3 regions of the Kineococcus terrestris genome follow, and region 1 is predicted to be linked to each of the others. Evidence: riboswitches for the same ligand, from Rfam matches in the RefSeq annotation. Region 1 holds a riboswitch; each other region holds the start of a gene.

Region 1 (7,279 bases):
AACAGGGTGTCGTCCCCGCCGCGGCCGACGCCGGCGCCGGGGTGGAAGTGGGTGCCGCGCTGGCGGACGAGGATCTCGCCCGCGTTGACGACCTGGCCGCCGAAGCGCTTCACGCCGAGGCGCTGCGCCGCGGAGTCACGACCGTTGCGCGAGGAGCTCGCGCCCTTCTTGTGTGCCATGAGGTGACGTCACTCCCCGATGCTGGTGATCTTGACGCGGGTCAGCTTCTGGCGGTGACCCTGGCGCTTGCGGTAACCCGTCTTGTTCTTGTACTTGAGGATGGTGATCTTGGGGCCCTTGGCCTCCTCCACCACCTCGGCCGTCACGCGGACACCGGCGAGCTTCCCGGCGTCGGAGGTGACGTCGGTGCCGTCGACGAGGAGCAGCGGCTGCAGCTGCAGCGTCTCACCGCTGCCCGCGGCGACGCGGTCGATGGTCAGCACGTCGCCGACCGAGACCTTCTCCTGCCGGCCGCCGGCGCGGACGATCGCGTAGACCACAACGAACCCGTTTCTCTCGTTCCGAACTGTCCAGAGCGCCGCTGGACACCCGGGGCGTCCGCGGCACGCGCACGACGGCGCACCAAGGGTCAAGCGTACGGATCCGGGGAGACCGGGTCAAAACGACCCGGTCCCCCGGCCGCCTCAGGCCTTCGGGGACCCCGGCCCGCCGGGGGCCGTGGTCCGCGCCGCGGCGGCGACCGCGGCGATGGCCGCCATCACCGCGGCCTCCTTCGCGGGGTCCTTGGCGGGCGCGGGCGCCTGGTCGGCGTCGCCCCCGCGCCCGGCCTGCTCGCCGGCCTCGCCGGACGCGCTGTCGTCGCCGCCGCCGGAGCCCGAGCCGCCGCGACCGCGGCGGCGCTTGCCGCCGCCGCCGTTGCCACCGCCGCCGTTGCCGCCGCCGTTGCCGCCGCCGTTGCCGCCGCCGTTGCCGCCGCTGCCGCCGTCACCGCGACCGCCGCCGTTGCCGCGGCCGCCGCCCTCGTCGCGGCCCGAGCGCTGCGGCTCCTCGGGCGCCTGCAGCTCCTCCAGCACGGCCGCCAGGCCCTGCCCGGTGCGCTTGCGGGTCATCTGCACCAGGCCCAGGGAGGTGACCTCCGCGACCTGGTGCTTGGTGCGGTCGCGGCCCAGGCACTCCACCAGCCGGCGCAGGACCAGGTCGCGGTTGGACTCCAGGACCATGTCGATGAAGTCGATGACGATGATCCCGCCGATGTCGCGCAGCCGCAGCTGCCGCACGATCTCCTCGGCCGCCTCGAGGTTGTTGCGGGTGACCGTCTCCTCGAGCGTGCCGCCGGACCCGGTGAACTTGCCGGTGTTGACGTCGATGACGTGCATGGCCTCGGTCGGGTCGATGACCAGCGAGCCGCCCGAGGGCAGCCACACCTTGCGGCCCAGCGCCTTCTGCAGCTGCTCGTCGACGCGGGTCTCGGCGAACACGTCCGCCTCCGACTCCCAGCGCTCCAGGCGGTCCAGCAGGTCGGGCGCCACGTCGGAGACGTAGCCGTGCACCGTGCGCCAGGCCTCCTCGCCGGAGACGACGAGCCGGGAGAAGTCCTCGTTGAAGACGTCCCGCACGACCCGGACGGTCAGGTCGGGCTCCCCGTGCAGCAGCAGCGGGGCGCCCTTGGAGCCGGCCTTCTCCTGCACCGCCTCCCAGGTGGCCTGCAGCCGGCGCACGTCCGCGGCCAGCTCCTCCTCCGAGACGCCCTCGGCGGCGGTGCGCACGATGACGCCTGCGCCCTCGGGCACCACCTGCTTGAGGACCTTCTTCAGGCGCGCGCGCTCGGTGTCGGGCAGCTTGCGGGAGATGCCGGTCATCGACCCGCGCGGCACGTACACCAGGTAGCGGCCGGGCAGCGAGATCTGGCTGGTCAGGCGGGCGCCCTTGTGCCCGACGGGGTCCTTCGTCACCTGGACGAGGACGCTGTCGCCGGACTTCAGGGCCGCCTCGATGCGCCGCGGCTGACCCTCCAGGCCCGCGGCGTCCCAGTTGACCTCGCCCGCGTACAGGACGGCGTTGCGGCCCCGGCCGAGGTCGACGAACGCCGCCTCCATGCCGGGCAGGACGTTCTGCACCCGGCCGAGGTAGACGTTGCCGACCATGGTCGTCTGCGCCTTCCGGGCGCCGTAGTGCTCGACGAGGATGCCGTCCTCGAGGACGCCGATCTGGGTGACGCCGTCCCGCTCGCGCACCACCATGACGCGCTCGACGCTCTCGCGGCGGGCCAGGAACTCCGCCTCGGTGAGGATCGCGCGCCGGCGGCCCTGCTCGCGCCCCTCGCGGCGGCGCTGCTTCTTGGCCTCCAGGCGGGTGGAGCCCTTCAGCGCGGTGATCTCGTCCTCGCCGGTGCCGCCGCCGCCGCTGCCGCGGGAGCGGCGGGGCTCGCGCACCCGCACCACCGTGTTCGGCGGGTCGTCCGGCGACGGCTCGTCGCCGTCCGAGCCGCCGCGGCGGCGCCGGCGACGGCGGCGGCGCGAGGAGGACGACTCCCCCGCGTCCTCGCGCTCGTCGCGCTCGCCCGCGCGCTCGGCGTCCTCGTCGGCGCCCTCGTCGTCGGCGCCGGTGGCCGCGCCGTCCGCGGGACGCGCGTCGTCGCCGTCGCCGTCCTCGCCCTCGCCCTCGCCGCGGTCGTCACCTCGGTCGTCACCTCGGGCGCGGCTGCGCCGGCCCCGGCCACCCCGGCGACGGCGGCGGCGCGGGGCGCCGTCGTCGTCCCCCTCGTCGTCGCGGTCGTCGTCGCGGTCGTCGTCACCGGCCGCGTCCGGACCGTCCTCGTCGTCCGCACCGGTCGCGCGACCGCCGGCGAGGTCCCCCGCCAGGTCGTCGGCCAGGTCGTCGGCCAGGTCGTCTTCCCGGTCCTCGGTCAGGTCGTCGGCGGGCTCGGCCGCGTCGTCCCAGCCGCGCGCCACCCCGCCGTCGTGCTCGTCGCGGTGGCGGGGCGGACCGGCGGGCGCCGACGCCCGGCGGCGGCGCGGCTGCTCCACGTCGGGCGCCTGGAAGAAGACGGCGGTCGCGCGGGCCGCGGCCTCGGCGGCCCGGTCGGCGCCGGTGCTGCCGCCGCTGCGGGCGAACCCGGCGGCGCGCAGCAGCACAGGGTCGTCCATGAGGTCGTCGACGGCGGCGCGACCGCGCTCGGCGCGCTCGTCGCGCTGCTGCGCGGGCTCCTGCGCCGAGAGGCGGGGGGCGGCCTGCTGCGGGGCGGCCTCCTGCGCGGCGGGCCCGGGGACGGGCTCGGGCTGCGGAGGGGTCTCCGGCACGGCCGCGGCGGCCTGCTCGGCGTCGGCCTCCGCGGCGGGCTCATCGGCGAGCGCGGGCTCGGGCTCGGGCGCCACCTCGGCGACGGGCTCGGGGGAGGCCGCCGCCCGCGTGGCGCGACGGCGGCGGGGCCGCGCCGGGGCCGCGGGCTCGGCGACGGGCTCGGCGACGGGCTCGGCGACGGGCTCGGCGACGGGCTCGGCGACGGGCTCGGCGACCTGGTCGCTCGCCGGGTCGACGGCCGGCTCCGCGGTGGGCTCGGCGGCTGGCTCCACGGTGGGCTCGGCGGCCACGGCGGTCTTGCGGGTGCGGCGGGCCCGGCGGGGCCTGGTGGGCTCCGCGGGCTCGGCGAGCGCGTCACCGGGCTCCTGCGCGGCTGGCGACGCGGTGACCGCGGGGATCTCCGCCGGGGTCTCAGCTGGCGTCTCAGCGGGCGCCTGCGCCGGCGGCGCGGCGGTGTCCGCGGGCGCCGGGTCCTCCGCGCGCACGGGCGGGCCGGCGGGCCGGCTGGCGGCGCGGCGCCGGCGCGCGGGGCGGGCCGGGGCGGTGGTGCTCTCGCCCGCCGCCGCCGCAGCGCCGTCGGTGTTCTCGTCGGGGGTCGTCGTCACGGGTCTCCGTCGCCCGCGGCGGCCGCCACACCGGTGCCCCTGCGACCGCCCGGGCGTCTCGTCGGGCTCGCCGGGCGGGATCGGTCCCGACCGGCGGAAGTCCAGTCGTCCACCCCGGCGGTTCGCGGTCGGTCCGCGGCGGCCGCCGGGGCGTCACCGGCGCTCGCCGCCCGTCGCGCGGGCCCGGGGCGCCGGCCGGGCCCTCGGGCCCCGGCGCGGCCCGGACTCCCCGGTGGGGCGTCGGTCACGTCGGCGGGCCGGGCGCCCGGTGTGAGGGGACGCACGACCGCGTGCAGTGTCTCACAGCGCCCGCGGACCGGCCCGGAGCTCGTGCCGCGCGCCCCACCGCGCCGACAGGCCGGTGGAACGGTCCACCGCGGGTCCTCCCGCGCGGCCGCACCGTCCGCTACGCTCGCCGCACACCCATCCAGAGTGGCCGAGAGACCTGGCTCGACGACGCCACAGCAACCACCGCGGGCTCCCCCGCGGCAGGTGCTCCCGCCAGGGACGATGGAGGCAGCTGTGCGCCCTGGAGCCCTGTCCGCCCGCACCCGGCTGGTGCGGCGGCTGCACGTCGACCTCGCCCGCACGAGCTCGGCGACCTGTCGGCCGCCGGCGGCCTGACCCCCGGCCGCACCGGCCACCTCCCGGGCTCCCACCGCCCGGTCCCACCACCCCGCACGGACACCCGCGTCCGCGACCCCCGGAGACCCCGCATGCCCTCGTTCATGTCCCACCAGCCCCGCACGCCCCACGAGCCCCACCAGTCCCGTCCGCCGCGCGCCGTCGACGCGCTCCTGCGCGCCCGCACCTCCCGCCGCCGCCTGCTCGGCGGCGCCCTCGGCCTCGGCGGCCTGGCCGCGACCGGTTCCCTGAGCGCCTGCGGCGGCGCCTCGGGCAGCAGCGCCCTCGCCGCTGAGCCCGCCGCCGCCCTGGACGGCGCCACGATCAAGCTGATGGTCAACCAGCCGCACCGGCTGGCCTTCACCGAGCTGCTCGGTCCCGCCTTCGCCGAGGAGTTCGGCGGCACGCTGGACGTCACGGCGGTCCCCTACGACCAGCTGACGAGCCAGCAGGTCCTCGACGTGCAGGGCGGTGCCGGGGAGTTCGACGTCTTCGACTACTTCTACTTCGGCCTGGGCGACCTGGTGGAGGCCGAGGCGCTGGTCGACCTGACGGACTGGGTCGGCGCCAACGAGGACATCGCCACCGGCGACTTCCTGCCCGCGGTGTACGACCCGTACACGCTGCTGGACGGGCGCCGCTACGGCCTGCCCTTCGACGGCGACACGCACGTCCTCTACTACAACGCCGAGGTGTTCGAGCGGTACGGCGTCGCACCGCCCGCCACGTGGGACGAGTACGACGAGGCCGCCGCGAAGATCACCCGGGACTCCGGCGGCAGCGTGTACGGCGCCGTCGTGCAGGCCCAGCAGGTGCCGATGATCCTCGGCTGCTCCTTCGTCAACCGCCTCGCCGGCTACGGCGGCACCCTCGTGGACGAGTCGGGCCGGCCCACGCTGACGAGCGAGGCGGCCGTGGCCGCGCTGCAGCACCTCGTGGACGTGCAGCCGCACGCGCTGCCCACCCCCCTGCAGACGGGCTTCGACCAGGCCAACTCCGCCTTCCTGGCCGGACAGGGCGCCATGATCGACACCTGGACCGACCTGGGCCTGAAGGCGCAGGACCCGGAGAGCTCGCAGGTGGTCGACAAGTGGGGCGTCGTCACCCTGCCGGTGGGCGGGTCGAACACGACGCCCCGCACGGCGCTGGAGGCCGGCTTCGGCCTCGGGGTGTCGAGCGGGTCGGGGCAGCCGGAGGTCGCCGCGGCCTTCGTGAAGTGGGCGACGGACCGCGAGCGCAACTTCCTGCTGGCCTCCACCGCCGGCTCGGGCATCGACCCGGCCCGCACGAGCGTGCTGGAGTCGCCGGAGTACGCCGAGGCGGCGGGCGCCGCGACCGACGTCATCCGCGAGGGCCTGACCAGCGACGCGCTGGCCTGGCCGCGCCAGGCGGGCGCGCCGAAGCTGCTGCAGGACCTCGTCGACCAGCTCGCGCTGGCGATGCAGGGCAGCCAGGACGTCGAGACGGCGCTGGGCACCGCGCAGGAGACCTGGGAGCGCGAGCTCGGATGAGCAGCGGTCTCGACGTCCGCCGCGTCCCGCGCCAGGGGCGCGGGACCGCCCCCGGACGCGGCCGCCCGCGGCGCGCGGTCCCCGGGCGGCACCGCCCCGGTCACGTGCCGGGCTGGCTGGCCGCGCCCAGCCTGCTGGGGCTGCTCGTCATGCTCGCCTACCCCACGGTGTTCGTCGTCCTGCTGGCGTTCTCCGACTCCTCGCTGGCGCGGCCGCTGCGGGGGTTCACCGGCGTCGCGAACTTCGTCGAGGCGTGGCGGTCGGTCGCGTTCGCGGGCTCGCTCGTGCGCTCGGTCGTGTTCGCGGTCGCGGCGGCGCTGGGGACGACCGCGCTGGGCACCGCGCTGGCGCTGCTGCTGCACGCGCGCGGCAGGCGGTTCGGGGTCGTGGGCACGGTGCTGCTGCTGCCGCTCGTGACCCCGCCGGTGATGGTGGGCGTGGCGTGGAAGCTCATGCTCGCCCCCGTCGGCGGCGCGTTCGGCGGGGTGTTCAGCGCCCTCGGGTTCCCGGGGGCGAACCCGCTGGGCGACAGCGTCGGGGCCTTCGCCGCGCTCGTCGTGATGCACGTGTGGCAGTGGACGCCGCTGGTGACGCTGGTGGTGTTCGCGGCGCTGCTGGGCGTGGACGAGGAGCTGCGCGAGGCCGCGGCCCTGGACGGCGCGGGCCGGGTGCGCACGTTCACGCACGTCGTGTGGCCGGTGGTCCTGCCCAGCGTGCTCGGCGTGCTCCTGGTCGAGCTCGTCGTCGGGCTGAAGGTGTTCGACCTCGTCGCCGTGGTCACCCAGGGCGGGCCCGGCCTGTCGACCGTCGTGACGAGCTTCGAGATCTACCGCACCGGCATGCGCGGCAGCTACGAGATCGGGGTGGCCGCCGCGCAGACCCTCGTCTTCGCCCTGCTCGTGGGCCTGCTGACGACCGCGGTGACGCTGCTGCGCGCCCGCGCCGTGAAGGCGGACCGGTGAGCGCCGCGGTGCTGCGCCGCAGCGGTCTGCGGCTCGTGCTGGCGCTGGTGGCGTTCGTGGCGCTGGTGCCGGTGCTGTTCCTCGTCTCGCTGTCGCTGCGCAGCGTCGACGACATCGCCAACGGCGGCTGGCTGCCCACCCGGCTGGTGCGGGACAACTACCCGGCCGCCTTCGCGACGGTCGACCTGGCCTCGATGCTCGCGAACTCCTGGGTCGTCGCGGTCGGCGCCACGCTCGTCACCTGCCTCATCGCGGTGCCCGCGGCGTACGTCACCGCCCGCGCGGGCGCGCGCGGGGAGCGGCTGCAGACGCTGCT
Region 2 (7,279 bases), on a different contig from region 1:
CGGGACGGCGAGGTCGACCTCGAGCAGGCCGTCGGAGCTGCGGGCGCGGCCGTCGCGGCCCTCCCCGGTGGCGGTGGCGACGGCGGTGTAGACGGCGGGCACGGGAGGACCTCCGGACGTGGGGGACGGAACCGTCGTCGTACCACCGGGGCCGCGGCGGCGCGAGGCGGTCGCCGGGGCGTCCCCGCGCGGGCGACCCGTGCCGGTGCGGGGTCCCGGCGGCCGCTCCTCAGAAGTCGAAGAGGTTCTCCCGCAGCCCCCCGCGCCCGAACGACGTGCGCAGCAGCCCGCGCCGGCGCAGGACGGGCACGAGGTCGTCGAGGAAGCGGTGCACGGTCACCGGGTGCAGGTCCCCGGACAGCAGGAACCCGTCGTTGTCCGCGTCCTCGCCGAACTCCTCCACGAGGTCGGCGAACTCCTCGGCCGTGCCGACCAGGCCGGAGCGGTCGGCGAGCCGGCCCTTGCGGGCCTTGCGGGCCAGCAGCTCGCGCAGGGGCGCGTCCGGGTCGGCGCCCGCGCGCAGCCCCGCGATCGTGCCGCGCGAGACGTGGTCGGCGAAGACGTCGTCGCGCAGCGGCTCGTCCAGCGGCAGCGCCGTCAGGTCCGTCTCCAGGTCGCTGGACCAGGCCAGCGCCACCGCGCGCAGGACGTCCTCGCCTGGCGCGCGGGAGGCCGCCACGACCCGGTCGGCCTCCTCGGCGCTGGCGACCAGCTCAGGTTTCACGACGAACAGGACCCGCACGTCGCCGGCCTTGCGCCCGGCCTCGGCGGCTGCGGCCAGCACGCGGGCGCGGTAGGCGCGCACGCTCGCCACGTCCAGGGGCGCGAGCGCCAGCTGCACGTCCGAGCGGGACCCGGCGAACGCCAGCCCGCGCGGTGAGCCGCCCGGGGAGACGACGACGGGCTCGCCCAGCGACTCGAACGGCAGCGCGTTGAGGGGCCCGTCGAGGCGGAAGTGCTCCCCGCGGTGCTCCAGGGCGCGGATGCGGCCGCCGTCGGCGAAGCGGCCCGTGGCGGCGTCGGCGACGAGGGCGCCGTCGTCCCAGCTGCGCCACAGCTCGCGGACCACGTCGATCCACTCGGTCGCGCGGTCGTAGGCGACGCCGTGCGGGACGGGTTCCAGGCCGACGTGGCGGGCCGAGCCGGAGTCGGTGACGAGGTTGATCCCGAACCGGCCCGCGGACAGGTGCTGGAGGGTGGCGGCCTGCCGGGCCGCCAGGTACGGCGGGGTGATCCCGGCGTTGACGGTCGGGACGACGCCGATGTGCCGGGTCGCGGCGAACAGGTACGGCGCCAGCAGCAGCGGGTCGTGCTTGGGACCGCCGTAGGCGGCGCGCACCCGCAGGTCGAGCGTGCGCGGGTCGCCCAGCGAGACGGCGTCCTCGCACACGACGAGGTCCAGACCGGCCTGCTCCAGCTCCTGCACGGCCCGCACGTACAGGTCCGGGCGCGTCCAGTCGTCGCCCCAGCCGTGGTGGGGGTGGCCCCAGCCCTGCGGGCCGAAGCCGCGGGAGAAGAACCAGCCCAGGTGCTGCAGCCGCGCCATCAGAGGACCCCCGCCGCCACGAGGGCGGGCACCGCGGCGCCCACCGGCCCCGGCGTCGGCGCCACCTCGGAACCGGCCACCGCGTTCCGCACCGCGTCCAGCGCCAGGCGCAGGTCCGCCAGCAGGTCCTCCGGCTCCTCCAGCCCGATCGACAGGCGCAGCAGGCCCGGCCAGATGCCGGCGGCCGCGCGCTCGGCCGGGCTGCGGTGCGCGTGCGAGGTCGAGGCCGGGTGCAGGACGAGGGAGCGCACGTCGCCCAGGTGCGACATGCGGGTGAACAGCCGCACGGCGTCGACGAAGGCGCGCGCGCCGGCCTCCCCGCCGGCCACCGTCACGCCGAACACCGACCCGGCGCCGCGCGGCAGGTAGCGCTGCGCGAGCGCGTGGGAGGGGCTGGAGGCCAGGCCGGCGTGGTCGACGGCGACGACCTCCGGCTGCTGCTCCAGCCAGCGCGCCAGCGTCAGCGCGGTGGCCACGTGCCGGGACACCCGCAGCGACAGCGTCTCCAGGCCCTGCTGGAGCAGGAACGCGTTGACGGGCGACAGCGTCGGGCCCAGCCGGGCGGCGACGACCTGCCGCACGTGCTCGGCGTAGGCGCGCGGGCCGTACCGGTCCACCCAGCTGCGCCCGGACGAGCGGTCCACCAGGTGCGGGTAGCGCCCGCCGGCCGCCCAGTCGAAGCCCTCCCCCACCACGACGGCGCCGCCGAGGGCGGCGCCGTGCCCGGCGAGGAACTTGCTGGCCGAGTGCACGACGACGTCCGCGCCGTGCTCCAGCGGGCGCAGCAGGTACGGGGTGGCCAGCGTGTTGTCGACGACGACGGGGATCCCGTGCGCGTGGGCGAGGTCGGCCACCGCGCGCAGGTCGGGCACGTCGTTCTTGGGGTTGGGGATCGACTCCAGGAACACCGCGCGCGTCGTGGGCCGCAGCAGGCGGCGCCAGGCGTCCAGGTCGGTGCCGCCGTCGGCGGCGGTCGGCACGAAGTCGACCGCGACGCCCATCCGCGCGAAGTTCTCGCGGAACAGCCCGCGCGAGCCCTCGTAGACGCTGGCCGCGGACAGCAGGTGGTCGCCGGCGCCGAGCAGGCCCAGCAGGGCGACGGTGACGGCGGCCTGGCCGCTGCCGACGAGCAGCGCGTCGCGCCCGCCCTCCAGGCGGGCGACCCGCCGCTCGACCGCGGTCAGGGTCGGGTTGGCCAGGCGCGAGTAGACGTAGCCGTCGTCGTCACCGGCGAAGCGGGCGCGGGCGTCCTCGAAGTCGCGGAAGACGAACCCGGCGGTCAGGTGGACGGGCGGGATCCGGGCGCCGTGGACGTCGTCGGGCTCGGCACCGGCGTGGACCTGCTCGGTGGCGAAGCCCCACGGGCGCGGAGCGGGCTGGTCGGGGCGTGCGGGCATGACGAGACCTCTCGGGGTGCGCGGCGGGGACGGGACGGGGGCCTGGTCAGGCCCGACAGGTCCCGCCGGCCGTGCGCACGAGGTCGACGTGCCGGCGCCGCGTCAGGGGCGCGCCGGTGGCCGGGGGCGTGGTGCTCTCCACGGTGTCCTCCATCGGTCTTGGCGGAAGCACCGGTCCCCGGGGGGCGGTTGCTGCGGCGTCGTCGAGCCAAGTCTCTCGGCCGCTCTGGATGGGAACGTCCAGGAGACGACGTGGCGTCACCGCTTGTCAACCGCTTCACGCGGACTCACCCGGACGGCGCAGCACCCGGTGGTTTCCACCTGCTCAACGGTTGCCACCGCGGAAAACACCTGCGATGGTTGCCAGCATGGAAAGCATCGACCGCACCCCCGACGCCGCCGAGGCCCGCGCCGCGCTCGCCGACGTCCAGCGGGCCCAGCGCGCCGTGCGCGACACCCCCTGGCCCACGTGGATCTACCCCGTCAACGCGCTGCTGCTCGGGGCCATGGCGGCGACCGCGCTGCTCCGGGACGACCGCAACCCCGTCTTCCTGGCGATCGGCCTCACCGTGCTGGGCGTCAACGTCGCCGCCGGGTACCGGATGGGCACCCCCTGGACCGTGCCCACCAGCCGGCTGTTCGTCGCCCTCGTCCTCGCCTCCGGCGCGTGCGTCCTGGCCGCCCTCGTCGTCGCCGACGCGACCACCGCGGCCTGGCCCGTCCTCGCCCTCGCCGTCGCGGCCGCCGCCTGCTACCTCGTCGCCGGTGTCGTGCACCGCCGCACCACCGGGCGCCCCCGCGCGAGCACGGGCGGGACCGCGTGAGCGCGGCGCTGGACCCCGTCATCCACCCCGCGCACCGCCTGCGCATCTGCGCCCTGCTCGCGGCCGGCACCACGCTGGAGCTGTCGGTGGTCAAGGAGCACCTCGACCTCAGCCCGTCGGCGCTGAGCAAGCAGGTCGCCGCCCTCGTCGAGGCCGGGTACGTCGGCCAGAGCCGGCACGGCGGCGACTCGCGGCGGGTCTGGCTGTCCCTGACCCGCCGGGGCCAGCGGGCCTACCGCGACCACGTCGCCGCGCTGCAGGAGATCGTCGCCGCGAGCGCGGTCGACGTCCCCGCCGAGCCGCGCTGACGCCGCCGGCCCGGCGGCCGCCTCAGAGGGTCGCGCCCAGCTCCGCCAGGCGCTCGCGGGCCGCCGCGAACTCCCCGTCGCTGCGCTCGGCGTGGGCGGCCAGGTCCGGCACCCGGTGGGCCAGCGTGATGCTCGTCTGCACCACCTCCACGTCCATCCCGAACGCCTCGCCCAGGATGATCCGCAGGACGGGCACGCCGTGGTCCCACGTCTCGGTGGGCGTGCCCGCGTCGTAGACGGCGCCGCGGCTGCTGACCACGACGGCCCTGCGGCCCGCCAGCGGCTGCGTGCCCGCCCCCGTCAGCAGGCCCGGCACGTGGACGTTGTCCAACCAGACCTTCAGCGTCGAGGGGACCGTGTAGTTGTACAGCGGCGCCCCCACCAGCAGGACGTCCGCGGCCAGCAGCTCCTCGACGATCGTGCGCTGCAGCGCCTCGGCGTCCGCGGGGACCTGCGCGCCCGGGCGGCGGTCCGCCGGCGTCCAGTGCAGCTCGGAGTCCGCCAGGTGCGGCAGCGGGTCGCGGTGCAGGTCCCGGTACGTCGTCGTGAACCCCTCCCCGCGCGCCGCCCAGGCGCGGGCGAACTCCGCGGTCAGCGCCCGCGAGCGCGAGGAGGTCAGGTCGGCGGAGGAGTCGAGGTGCAGCAGGTGCGGCATGCGCGCACGCTACCGACCGCCCCCGCCCCCTCCGCCGGGGCGCTCGGCCCGCCCGCTCAGCCGGCCGTCGACGGGTCGGCGTAGCGCAGGACCGCGCCGACGCCGCCGTCCATGACCGGGCGCTCGGCGACCAGCTCGATCTCGGCGTCCGTGGCGGCCAGCGCGCGCAGCAGGGCCGCGTCCGCGCGCACCTCCAGCGGGTCGCCCACGCCCATCGCCCGCAGGTCCTCGGCGGTCGTGGCGACCTGCGTCGGGTCGTCGCCGATCCACAGCCGCAGGTCCGAGGACGGGTCGTCGCGCAGCAGCAGGGTGCGCACCTGCCCGCGGCTCAGCGCCCCGACCACCGCGCGCATCCCCTCCACCGCGCGGCCCGCGCCGCCGGTGCCGTCCGGGCCCTGCCCGGAGCGGGTGCGGCCGATCTCCTGCTCGAACTCGTCGACGAGCGCGTCGCGGCGGCGGCGGCGGACCACCTCCAGCGCCTGCGCGACCGCGGCCGCGAACGCGTCCTCCTTCGCGCCCGCGTGCCGGCTGCCGCCCGGGACCTCGGCCAGCAGCTCCAGCACCGGCTTGGCCGCCTTGTCGCGCAGCGCCGCCGCGGCCTTGACGTCCCCGGTGAGCAGGACGACCTCGGGGTGCTCGGTGCGCACCAGGTCCGCCAGCGCGTCGGCGACCGCGCCGGCGTTGTGGTCCCAGCTGTCCTCCACGCGGCGCTGGTAGCGCAGCGCCGACCACCCCCCGCCGGGGACCTTGTGCAGGACGTCGTGGCCGCCCTCCACCGTGCGCTTCTCCCCGCCGCGCGGGCTGTCGGAGCGGCTGACGGTGATGTCGGCGCCGGCGCGGTCCAGCTCGACGAGCACGTAGCGCACGTCGTCGGCCAGCGAGCGCACCAGCGGCATGAGGTGCGCGACCGGGCCGGTGGTGGCCTCGTCGCGCAGCGGCGGGTCCGGCAGCAGGACGTCAAGCTCCACCCCCTGCGCGGAGGCGACCAGCGCCCGGCCCACGCGCCCGCCCACCTCGACCGGCTCCCCGGCCACCTCGTCCAGGGCCTCCAGCGCGGCGGACGGGGCGCCCTGGGCGCTCAGCCCGTCGCGCGCGTCGCGCCAGCGCAGGTCGATCTCGTGCGCGCCCGTCTCGTTGTTGCGCGAGACGTCGGCGTAGACGGCGACGTGGGGTCCGGGGTCGACGGCGACGGGCTTGAGCCAGTCCAGCTTCACGGTGGTGCCTCCCTCGCGAGATCACGGTGGGTCACCAGGGACCTACCCATCGGCGAGGAGCTTCACGCCTCGTCGTCGGGGCAGCACCTGGTCCCCCGATCGTTCACCGCGGGCCGACGTAGCGCCAGACCCGGCCGTGTCGCGGGTCGCGCGCCCGCCGGAACTCCGAGTCCTCGCGCAGCACCGCGCGCTCGCCGCCGCGGCGGTGGTGCGCCTCGAACGCGACGGTCCCCTCGTCGTCGAACGGGCCGCCGCCCGTGGTGCCCAGCACGAGCAGGCGCAGCCAGCGCACGTCGTCGTCCAGCTCCAGGTCGTCCGGGCGGGTCGCCGGGTCCCACGTCGTGAGCAGGTACGACGCGTCGCGCAGGACGAACGCCGTGTACCGCGAGCGCATCAGGGCCTCCGCGGTGGGCGCGGGCTCACCGGCGTGCCAGCGGCCGCAGCAGGCGGGGTACGCCTCGCCGGAGGAGCACGGGCAGGGACCGCTCGGGGCGTCGGGCACCCGCCCATCCTCCCGGTCCGTCAGCGCGCGGGCGGGGGCGCGGTGCTGCGGCGCACCACCAGCCGCGGCGGCACCAGCCGGGTGGAGGACGGGCGCGCCGGGTCCGCCGTGCGGGCCAGCAGCAGCTCCCCGGCCAGGGCGCCGACCGTGCGGGCGGCGTTGTCCACGCTGGTCAGCGACACCGCCCGCAGCCGGGCCAGCGAGGTGTCGTCGTAGCCGGCGACCGACACGTCGCCGGGCACGGACAGCCCCGCCGCGTCGGCGGCCGCGAGCACGCCCACGGCCGACAGGTCGTTGGCGGCCAGGACGGCGGTGGGCCGCTCGGCGCGCGCGAGGAGCTCGCGCCCGGCGCGGTAGCCGGCCTCCTCGGTCATGTCGGCCTCGACGACGTCGGCGCGCGCACCGGCCGCGCGCACCCGCGCGGTGAAGGCGTCGCGGCGCAGCCGGCCGACGGCCCCGGAGCCCGCGACGTGCCCGAGGTGGCGGTGGCCCAGCGCCAGCAGGTGGTCCACGGCGGCGGCGACCCCGGCCTCCCCGTCGTCGGCGACGAGGTCGGCGGGGGCGGTGACCACCTCGCGGGTGCCGGCCAGGACGGTCGGCACGCTGGCGGCGACCTCGTCGACGGCCGCGGGGTCCGAGGGCGTGCCGACGACGACGAGGCCGTCCACGCGCAGCAGCGCCAGGGTGCGGGCGGCGTCCGGCTCGCGGTGGCTGTCGGCGAGGACGGGGCGCAGGTCGGCGGCGGCCAGCACGGGGCGCAGACCGTCGAGCAGGTCGACGAACCACGGGTTGCGCAGGTCGTCGACGACGAGGCCGACGGTGCGGGTGCGGCG
Region 3 (7,279 bases), on a different contig from region 1:
CGGTCCCGGTGCAGCACGACCCGGCCCTCCAGGACGGTGGTCAGCACCCGCGAGGTGACGTCCATCGGGTCGCCCGACCACAGCACGAGGTCGCCGTCCAGGCCGGGCGCCAGCGAGCCGACGCGGTCGTCGAGGCCGAGCAGCCGCGCGGGCGAGGACGTCAGCGCGCGCAGCGCCTCGTCGCGGTCCAGGCCCTCGCGGACGGCGACGGCGGCGCTCAGGGCCAGGTGCTGCACGGGCACGACGGGGTGGTCGGTGGTCAGGGCCAGCGGCACCCCGGCGGCGGCCAGCGCGGCGGGCACGGCGGGTGTGCGCCCGCGCAGCTCGGCCTTGGAGCGCGAGGTCAGCAGCGGGCCGACGACGGCGGCCGCGCCGTGCTCGGCGAGGAACCCGGCCACCAGGTGGCCCTCGGTGACGTGCTGCAGCAGCAGGCGGTAGCCGAACTCCTCGGCCAGGCGCACGGCGGTGACGAGGTCGTCGGCGCGGTGGGCGTGCTGGTGCCACAGCAGCTCACCGGCCAGGACGCGGGCCAGGACCTCCGCGTCGCGGTCGGCGCCCGTGGCGGGCAGGACCTCCTGGCCGGCGGCCAGGCGCTCGGCGCGCCGGGCGGTGAGGGCCTGCGCGGCGGCGAAGGAGTCGCGCAGCGCCGCGGCCACGCCCATCCGGGTGCCGGGGCCGGGGTTGCCGGCCTTGCGGGGGTTCTCCCCCAGCGCGCTCTTCACCCCCAGCGGGGCGCGCACCAGCATGTCGAGGACGGTGCGGCCCCACGTCTTCAGCGCGGCCGTCTGCCCGCCGACGACGTTGGCCGAGCCGGGCATCACCACGGCGGTGGTGACCCCGCCGGCCAGGGCGTCGGCGAAGCCGGGGTCGGCGGGGTCGACGGCGTCCAGGGCGCGCAGCCGCGCCCCGCGCGGCTCGCCCTTCTCGTTGACGTCGGCGCCGTGCCAGCCCTCCCCCTCGGCGTGCACGCCCAGGTGGGTGTGCGCCTCGACGAACCCCGGCAGGACCCAGCAGCCGGTGGCGTCCAGCACCGGGACCCCGTCCGGCACGGCGACGTCGGGGCCGACGGCCGCGACGACCCCGCCGCGCACGAGCACGGTGACCGGCTCGCGCTCGCCCGCCCACCCGGGCGTCATCCGCAGGACGCTCCCGCCGACGACGGCCAGGTCGCGCCCGCGCGGGGTGGTGCGCGGGGCGCCCGGCGCGGCGGGCGGGTGGACGGGCGGGACGGGGACGGTCACCGGGCCAGCCAACCAGCGGCCCGGTGAGCCGACCACCGCGCGGGGCTCAGCCCGCGCGCCCGCCCGCCCCCACGGCGCGCCCGTGGGACCCGTCGTGCCCGTCCAGCTCGGCGCGCACGGTGCGGGCGGCCTCGACCAGCGCCCGCAGCGCCGGCTCCACCTCCGCGTAGCCGCGGGTCTTCAGCCCGCAGTCGGGGTTGACCCACACCTGGCGCGCGGGCACGGCCGCCACCGCCAGCCGCAGCAGGTCGGCGACCTCCTCCTCGCCCGGCACGCGCGGGGAGTGGATGTCGTACACGCCGGGCCCGATGCCGCGGGCGAAGCCCTGCCGGGCCAGGTCGGGCACGACCTCCATGCGCGAGCGGGCGGCCTCGATGCTCGTGACGTCGGCGTCCAGGCCGTCGATGGCGTCGATGACCTCGCCGAACTCCGAGTAGCACAGGTGGGTGTGCACCTGGGTGGCGTCGGCGGCGCCGGCGGTGGCCAGGCGGAACGAGCCCACCGACCACTCCAGGTACGCGCCCTGGTCGGCCTCGCGCAGCGGCAGCAGCTCGCGCAGCGCCGGCTCGTCGACCTGCACGACGCGGGTGCCCGCGGCCTCCAGGTCGGCGACCTCGTCGCGCAGCGCCAGCGCCACCTGCCGGGCGGTCTCGCCCAGCGGCTGGTCGTCGCGCACGAACGACCACGCCAGGATCGTCACCGGGCCGGTGAGCATCCCCTTGACGGGCTTCGCGGTCCGCGACTGCGCGTGCTGGGCCCAGCGCACGGTGATCGGCTCGGGGCGGACCACGTCGCCGAACAGGATCGGCGGGCGCACGCAGCGCGAGCCGTAGGACTGCACCCACCCGTTGCGGGTGACGGCGAACCCGTCCAGGTGCTCGGCGAAGTACTGGACCATGTCGTTGCGCTCGGGCTCGCCGTGCACGAGGACGTCGAAGCCGAGGTCCTCCTGCAGCGCCACGACGCGGTCGACCTCGGCGCGCAGGAACTCCTCGTACGCCTGCGTGCTCAGCTCCCCGCGCGCGTGGGCGGCGCGGGCGGCGCGGATCTCGCGGGTCTGCGGGAACGAGCCGATGCTCGTGGTGGGCAGCAGCGGCAGGCCCAGGACCTCCTCCTGCGCGGAGCGGCGCACCGCGTAGTCGCTGCGGCGGAACGCCTCCGGGGTCAGGGCGGCCAGGCGCTCGCGGACCTCCGGGCGCACGACGCCGGGGGCGCCGGCCCGGTCGGCGCGCACGCGGGCGCTGGCGGCGAGCGCGTCGGCGACCGACGCCTCGTCGCGCAGCGCGCGGCCCAGGACGACGACCTCGGCGACCTTCTGGTCGGCGAAGGCCAGCCAGCTGCGCAGCCGCTCGTCCAGCTGCGGCTCGTCGGCCACGTCGTGCGGGACGTGCAGCAGCGACGTCGACGTGCCCGCCGCGACGTGCGCCGCGCTCCCCTCCAGCGCGCGCAGCGACGCCAGGGCGCGCGGCAGGTCGCCGGCCCACACGTTGCGCCCGTCCACGACCCCGCCGACGACGAGCGTGCCGCGCAGCGCCTCGCGCAGCCCGGCGTCCGCGTCGACCTCCGGCAGCCGGCCGCGCACGAGGTCGAGGCCGATCCCCTCCACGCCGGTGCGGGCCAGCGGCTCCAGCAGCTCGCCCAGGTCCCCGTACGGGGCGGCCACCAGCAGCTGCGGGCGCTGCGGCAGCGCGACCAGCCGCTCGTAGGTGCGGCGCACCAGGCCCGGCAGGTCCGCCACCCCCGCGGTGGCCGAGTCGCTGACGAGGGCGGGCTCGTCCAGCTGCACCCACGTCGCGCCGGCGGCCGCGTGCGCGGCGAGCAGGTCCGCGTACGCGGGCAGCAGGTCGTCCAGGCGGTCCAGGGGCCGGAACCCGGCGGGCGCGCCGTCGACGGGCTTGGACAGCAGCAGGAACGTCAGCGGCCCGACGAGGACGGGCCGGGTGAGGAACCCGTCGGCCAGCGCCTCGGAGAACTCCCGCACGCTGCTGTCGTCGGCGAAGCGGAACGCGGTGTCCGGGCCGATCTCGGGGACGAGGTAGTGGTAGTTCGTGTCGAACCACTTCGTCATCTCCAGCGGTGCGTCGGCGCCGCGCCCGCGGGCGATGGTGGAGCGCCCGGCGACGTCCACGCGGCCGTCGGGGCCGACGACGTCGGCGAAGCGCGGCGGGACGGCCCCGAGGGTGACGGCCGCGTCGAGGACGTGGTCGTAGCTGGAGGCGGCCGAGGGGATGGACGCGTCGTGCGCGTGCAGGCCCAGGGCGTTCAGGCGGCGCAGGGTGCGCGCGCGCACCGCGGCCAGGGCCTCCTCGGTGGCGGCGACGTCGGCGCGCCCGGCCCACAGGGCCTCCAGGGCCTTCTTCGCCTCGCGGCGCGGGCCGGTGCGGGGGTAGCCGAGGACGGTGGCGCCCCACGGCGCCGAGGCGGTGGTGCGTCCGGTGGTGGGGTGGTCGGTGGTGCTCATGCGGTGCCTCCAGCCGGCTGCGCGGCGGGTTCGGGGAGGGGTGCCTCCGGGGAGCTGCCGGCCTGCGGCCGTCCGGCCGCCGGCGGGACCGTCGGGGTCCGCGTGTCGAGGTGGGCGCCCTCGAGCAGGTCCAGCGCGTGGTCGTGGGAGTTGAAGGTGTAGACGTGCACGCCGGGCGCGCCGGCGTCGAGGAGCTCGCGGACCAGCCGCGCCCCCCAGGCGGTGCCGGCGCGGCGGCGGGCGGTGTCCCCGGACTCCTGCGCCGTCTCCAGGACGGCGAGCAGCTCGCGGGGCACGGGCACGCCGGTCAGCTGCTGCAGGCGCAGCAGCCGGGCCGGGTCGGTGGTGGGCACGACGCCCGGCAGCACGGGGATCGTGATCCCGGCGGCGCGGGCGCGCGCCAGGTGGTCGGCGTACTCGCTCGCGCGGTAGCAGACCTGCGCGACGGCGAAGTGGGCGCCGGCGTCCTGCTTGGCGCGCAGGGCCGCCAGGTCGTCCGGCCCGCCGGAGGGGAAGGCCGCCACGGCGATGCTCAGCGGTTGCTCGTCCACGGGGCGGGCGCCGCCGCGCTGGGCGAGGTGGCGCCGGTCGGCGACCTGCAGCAGCTCGACGAGGTCGCAGGCGCGGTGGACGCCGTCGGGGTGCGGGCGCCAGTCCTCCTGCCCGGCCGGCGGGTCCCCGCGCAGGGCGAGGACGTCGCGCACCCCGGCGTCGAAGAACGCCGTGGCCAGCTCGACGACCTCGCGGCGGGAGGCGCCCACGCAGGTCAGGTGCGCCAGGACGGGCACCGGGGTGCTGGCCAGCACGTGCCGCACCAGGTCGGCGCTGGGCCCGCGGGTGGCGCCGGAGGCCCCGTAGGTGACGGAGAAGAAGTCCGGCAGGACGGCGGACAGCTCGGCCACGGTGCGGTGCACGGCGTCCACGCCCGCCGCCGAGCGCGGCGGGTACAGCTCGAAGCTGACCGTGGGCCGGTCCGTCCCCCGCAGGCGCGGGGCGAGGCTCACCGCCGGGCCCGGGCGCCGGCGCAGGCGGGGGTGGCGGGGGTGCGTGACATCGACATCTGAACTCCATCGGCCTGGCGTTAGCACCCTCGCCCGGGCTCGGGGGGTTGCTGCGGCGTCACGGAGCCAGGACTCTCGACCGCTCTGGATGGGCTGCGTCGATGCTAGGGGCACGGGGCCCGCGCTTCAACACCCTTCGTGTCGGCCGTGCGCGGGGCGGGCTCGATCGCCCGGGCGGGTGAGGTGCCGGCCGGGCGCGCAGCCCCCCGCGCCGAGCGCCGGGGTCTCGCGCGGACCTGCCATAGTCATCGGATGGTCACCCGGCGTTCACCGATCAGCCACCGAGCGGAGGACCAGGGCCCTGCTCAGCTCTCCGTCGCGCCCGCCCGCGGGCACGGGGAGGCGGTGCTCGTCGGCTCGGTCGTGGCGGCGAGCGTCGCGGCCGCTGCGGCGCTGACCGTGGTGATCGGGCTGGAGCCCGAGTGGTACGGGGTCGCGGTGCGCGACGTCCTCGCGGTGGCGCGCGCCGGGGACCCGCTCACGTTCTACGCCGGGTGGGTGACCTACCTCGGCGCGCTGGGCTGGTTCGCCGCCGCGACGGCGGGCGTCCTGACGGGCCTCGTCCTGCGGGGCCGGGCGCCGCGCCGGCGCACCTCCCTGCTCCTGTGGGGCGGGCTGGTCTCCCTGGCCATGGGCGTGGACGACCTGTTCATGTTCCACGACGGCGTGCTGGCGTGGCAGGGGGTGCCCGAGGAGGCGACGATGGCCGCGCTGGGCCTCGCCGCGGCGGTGTGGGCCCTCACCTTCCTCGGCTCCTGGGCGCGGGAGCTGACCGGCCTGCTGCTCGTCGCCGCTGGCGCCTGGTTCGCGCACTCGGTGCTCGTGGACGTGCTGGACGTGTCCCTGCTGGTGCACGAGGAGGCCAGCAAGCTGGCCGCCGTCCTGTGCTGGACGGCGTGGTTCACCGCGGTCAGCGCCCGCGAGCTGCGCCGCGCGACGGCGCCCGCCGCCCGCTGAGGGGTCTCGCGCGAGCGCACGGGCACGTCTTCCGGAAGCCCTCTCGGCGCGTTCGGTGGCCGGGAGTCTCGACGTCGAGCTACCGTCGGCGCCCTCACAGCCGGGGCTCGGGGTCCCGGCGCTGACGAGGAGGTCACCGTGAGCACGACCGACCACGGCCGGTCCGGGCCGGCCGGCGAACCGCCCGGCGGGTCCGGGCCCCTGGACGGGCGCACGCCCTACCAGGAGGTCCAGGACTCCCCCGAGTTCGCCGCGCTGCGACGGCGCTTCCGCCGCGTCGTCTTCCCCCTGACCGCGCTCTTCCTGTTCTGGTACCTGCTGTACGTCCTGCTGGCCGACTACGCGCACGGCTTCATGAGCACGCGCCTGGGCGACAGCAACATCACGATCGGGCTGCTGCTCGGGCTGAGCCAGTTCGTCATGACGTTCGCCATCACCACCGTGTACGTGCGCTGGGCGAACAAGAGGTTCGACCCGGCGGCCGAGGAGCTGCGCCAGCGCGTCGAGGGGGTCCGGTGAGCGCTCTGACGACGGGCCTGTCCACCGCGGCGGCCGCGGGGACCGACATCGGCAACCCCTGGGTCAACATCGCCATCTTCGGCGCGTTCGTCGCCGTCACGCTGACGGTGGTGCTGCGGGCCAGCAAGAACAACCGCACGGCCGCCGACTTCTACGCCGGCGGGCGCGCCTTCACCGGCCGGCAGAACGGCGTCGCCATCGCCGGCGACTACCTGTCGGCCGCCAGCTTCCTGGGCATCGCCGGCGCCATCGCCCTGTACGGCTACGACGGGTTCCTGTACTCGATCGGCTTCCTCGTCGCCTGGCTGGTGGCGCTGCTGCTGGTCGCCGAGCTGCTGCGCAACACCGGCCGCTTCACGATGGCCGACGTCCTCAGCTTCCGGCTGCGCGAGCGGCCCGTGCGCACGGCCGCGGCGATCTCGACGCTGGCGGTGTCCTTCTTCTACCTGCTGGCGCAGATGGCCGGCGCGGGCGGGCTGGTCTCGCTGCTGCTGGGCATCGACTCGCGCGCCGGGCAGAACGTCGTCATCGCCGTCGTCGGCACGCTGATGATCCTGTACGTGCTCGTCGGCGGCATGAAGGGCACCACCTGGGTGCAGATCATCAAGGCGTGCCTGCTGGTCACCGGCGCCGGGATCATGACGGTGTGGGTGCTCAGCCGCTACGGCTTCAACCTGTCCGACCTGCTCGGCGCGGCCGTGGCCGCCCCCGGCTCGGCCGGTGAGGCGCTCATCGGGCCGGGTGCGCAGTACGGCGCCAGCGAGGTCTCCAAGCTGAACTTCCTGTCGCTGTCGCTGGCGCTGGTGTTCGGCACCGCGGGCCTGCCGCACGTCCTCATGCGCTTCTACACGGTGCCCTCGTCCAAGGAGGCCCGCCGCAGCGTCGTGTGGGCCATCTGGATCATCGGCGTCTTCTACCTGTTCACGCTCGTCATCGGCTACGGCGCCGGCGCGATCGTGGGCGCCGAGGTCATCCGGGCGGCGCCCGGCGGCGTCAACTCGGCGGCACCGCTGCTGGCGTTCGAGCTGGGCGGCACGATC

The links. Region 1 has a riboswitch for S-adenosylmethionine ahead of AB8M62_RS08545 (putative leader peptide). Riboswitches for the same ligand answer to the same signal wherever they lie in the genome.
Region 2: it holds a riboswitch for S-adenosylmethionine, as region 1 does, so the genes downstream of both, AB8M62_RS04695 (putative leader peptide) here and AB8M62_RS08545 (putative leader peptide) in region 1, are expected to answer to the same signal.
Region 3: it holds a riboswitch for S-adenosylmethionine, as region 1 does, so the genes downstream of both, AB8M62_RS03035 (methylenetetrahydrofolate reductase) here and AB8M62_RS08545 (putative leader peptide) in region 1, are expected to answer to the same signal.

Annotation. Positions count from the first base shown of each region.
Region 1 is NZ_JBEUEI010000011.1:34,901-42,179, reverse strand. Features, by position in the region: gene rpmA (50S ribosomal protein L27) at 1-179, opposite strand, end outside; gene rplU (50S ribosomal protein L21) at 189-500, opposite strand; gene AB8M62_RS08550 (Rne/Rng family ribonuclease) at 645-3,866, opposite strand; SAM riboswitch class I at 4,287-4,383, shown strand; gene AB8M62_RS08545 (putative leader peptide) at 4,389-4,490, shown strand; gene AB8M62_RS08540 (ABC transporter substrate-binding protein) at 4,595-6,001, shown strand; gene AB8M62_RS08535 (carbohydrate ABC transporter permease) at 5,998-6,963, shown strand; gene AB8M62_RS08530 (carbohydrate ABC transporter permease) at 6,960-7,279, shown strand, end outside.
Region 2 is NZ_JBEUEI010000005.1:25,846-33,124, reverse strand. Features, by position in the region: gene AB8M62_RS04710 (organic hydroperoxide resistance protein) at 1-102, opposite strand, end outside; gene AB8M62_RS04705 (LLM class flavin-dependent oxidoreductase) at 230-1,546, opposite strand; gene AB8M62_RS04700 (O-acetylhomoserine aminocarboxypropyltransferase/cysteine synthase family protein) at 1,546-2,943, opposite strand; gene AB8M62_RS04695 (putative leader peptide) at 2,990-3,085, opposite strand; SAM riboswitch class I at 3,091-3,180, opposite strand; gene AB8M62_RS04690 (hypothetical protein) at 3,312-3,767, shown strand; gene AB8M62_RS04685 (MarR family winged helix-turn-helix transcriptional regulator) at 3,764-4,075, shown strand; gene AB8M62_RS04680 (FMN-dependent NADH-azoreductase) at 4,098-4,730, opposite strand; gene AB8M62_RS04675 (baeRF2 domain-containing protein) at 4,787-5,944, opposite strand; gene AB8M62_RS04670 (YchJ family protein) at 6,048-6,446, opposite strand; gene AB8M62_RS04665 (LacI family DNA-binding transcriptional regulator) at 6,467-7,279, opposite strand, start outside.
Region 3 is NZ_JBEUEI010000003.1:82,202-89,480, reverse strand. Features, by position in the region: gene AB8M62_RS03045 (amidohydrolase family protein) at 1-1,136, opposite strand, end outside; gene metE (5-methyltetrahydropteroyltriglutamate--homocysteine S-methyltransferase) at 1,288-3,702, opposite strand; gene AB8M62_RS03035 (methylenetetrahydrofolate reductase) at 3,699-4,706, opposite strand; SAM riboswitch class I at 4,767-4,858, opposite strand; gene AB8M62_RS03030 (DUF8692 domain-containing protein) at 5,109-5,720, shown strand; gene AB8M62_RS03025 (DUF485 domain-containing protein) at 5,859-6,239, shown strand; gene AB8M62_RS03020 (monocarboxylic acid transporter) at 6,236-7,279, shown strand, end outside.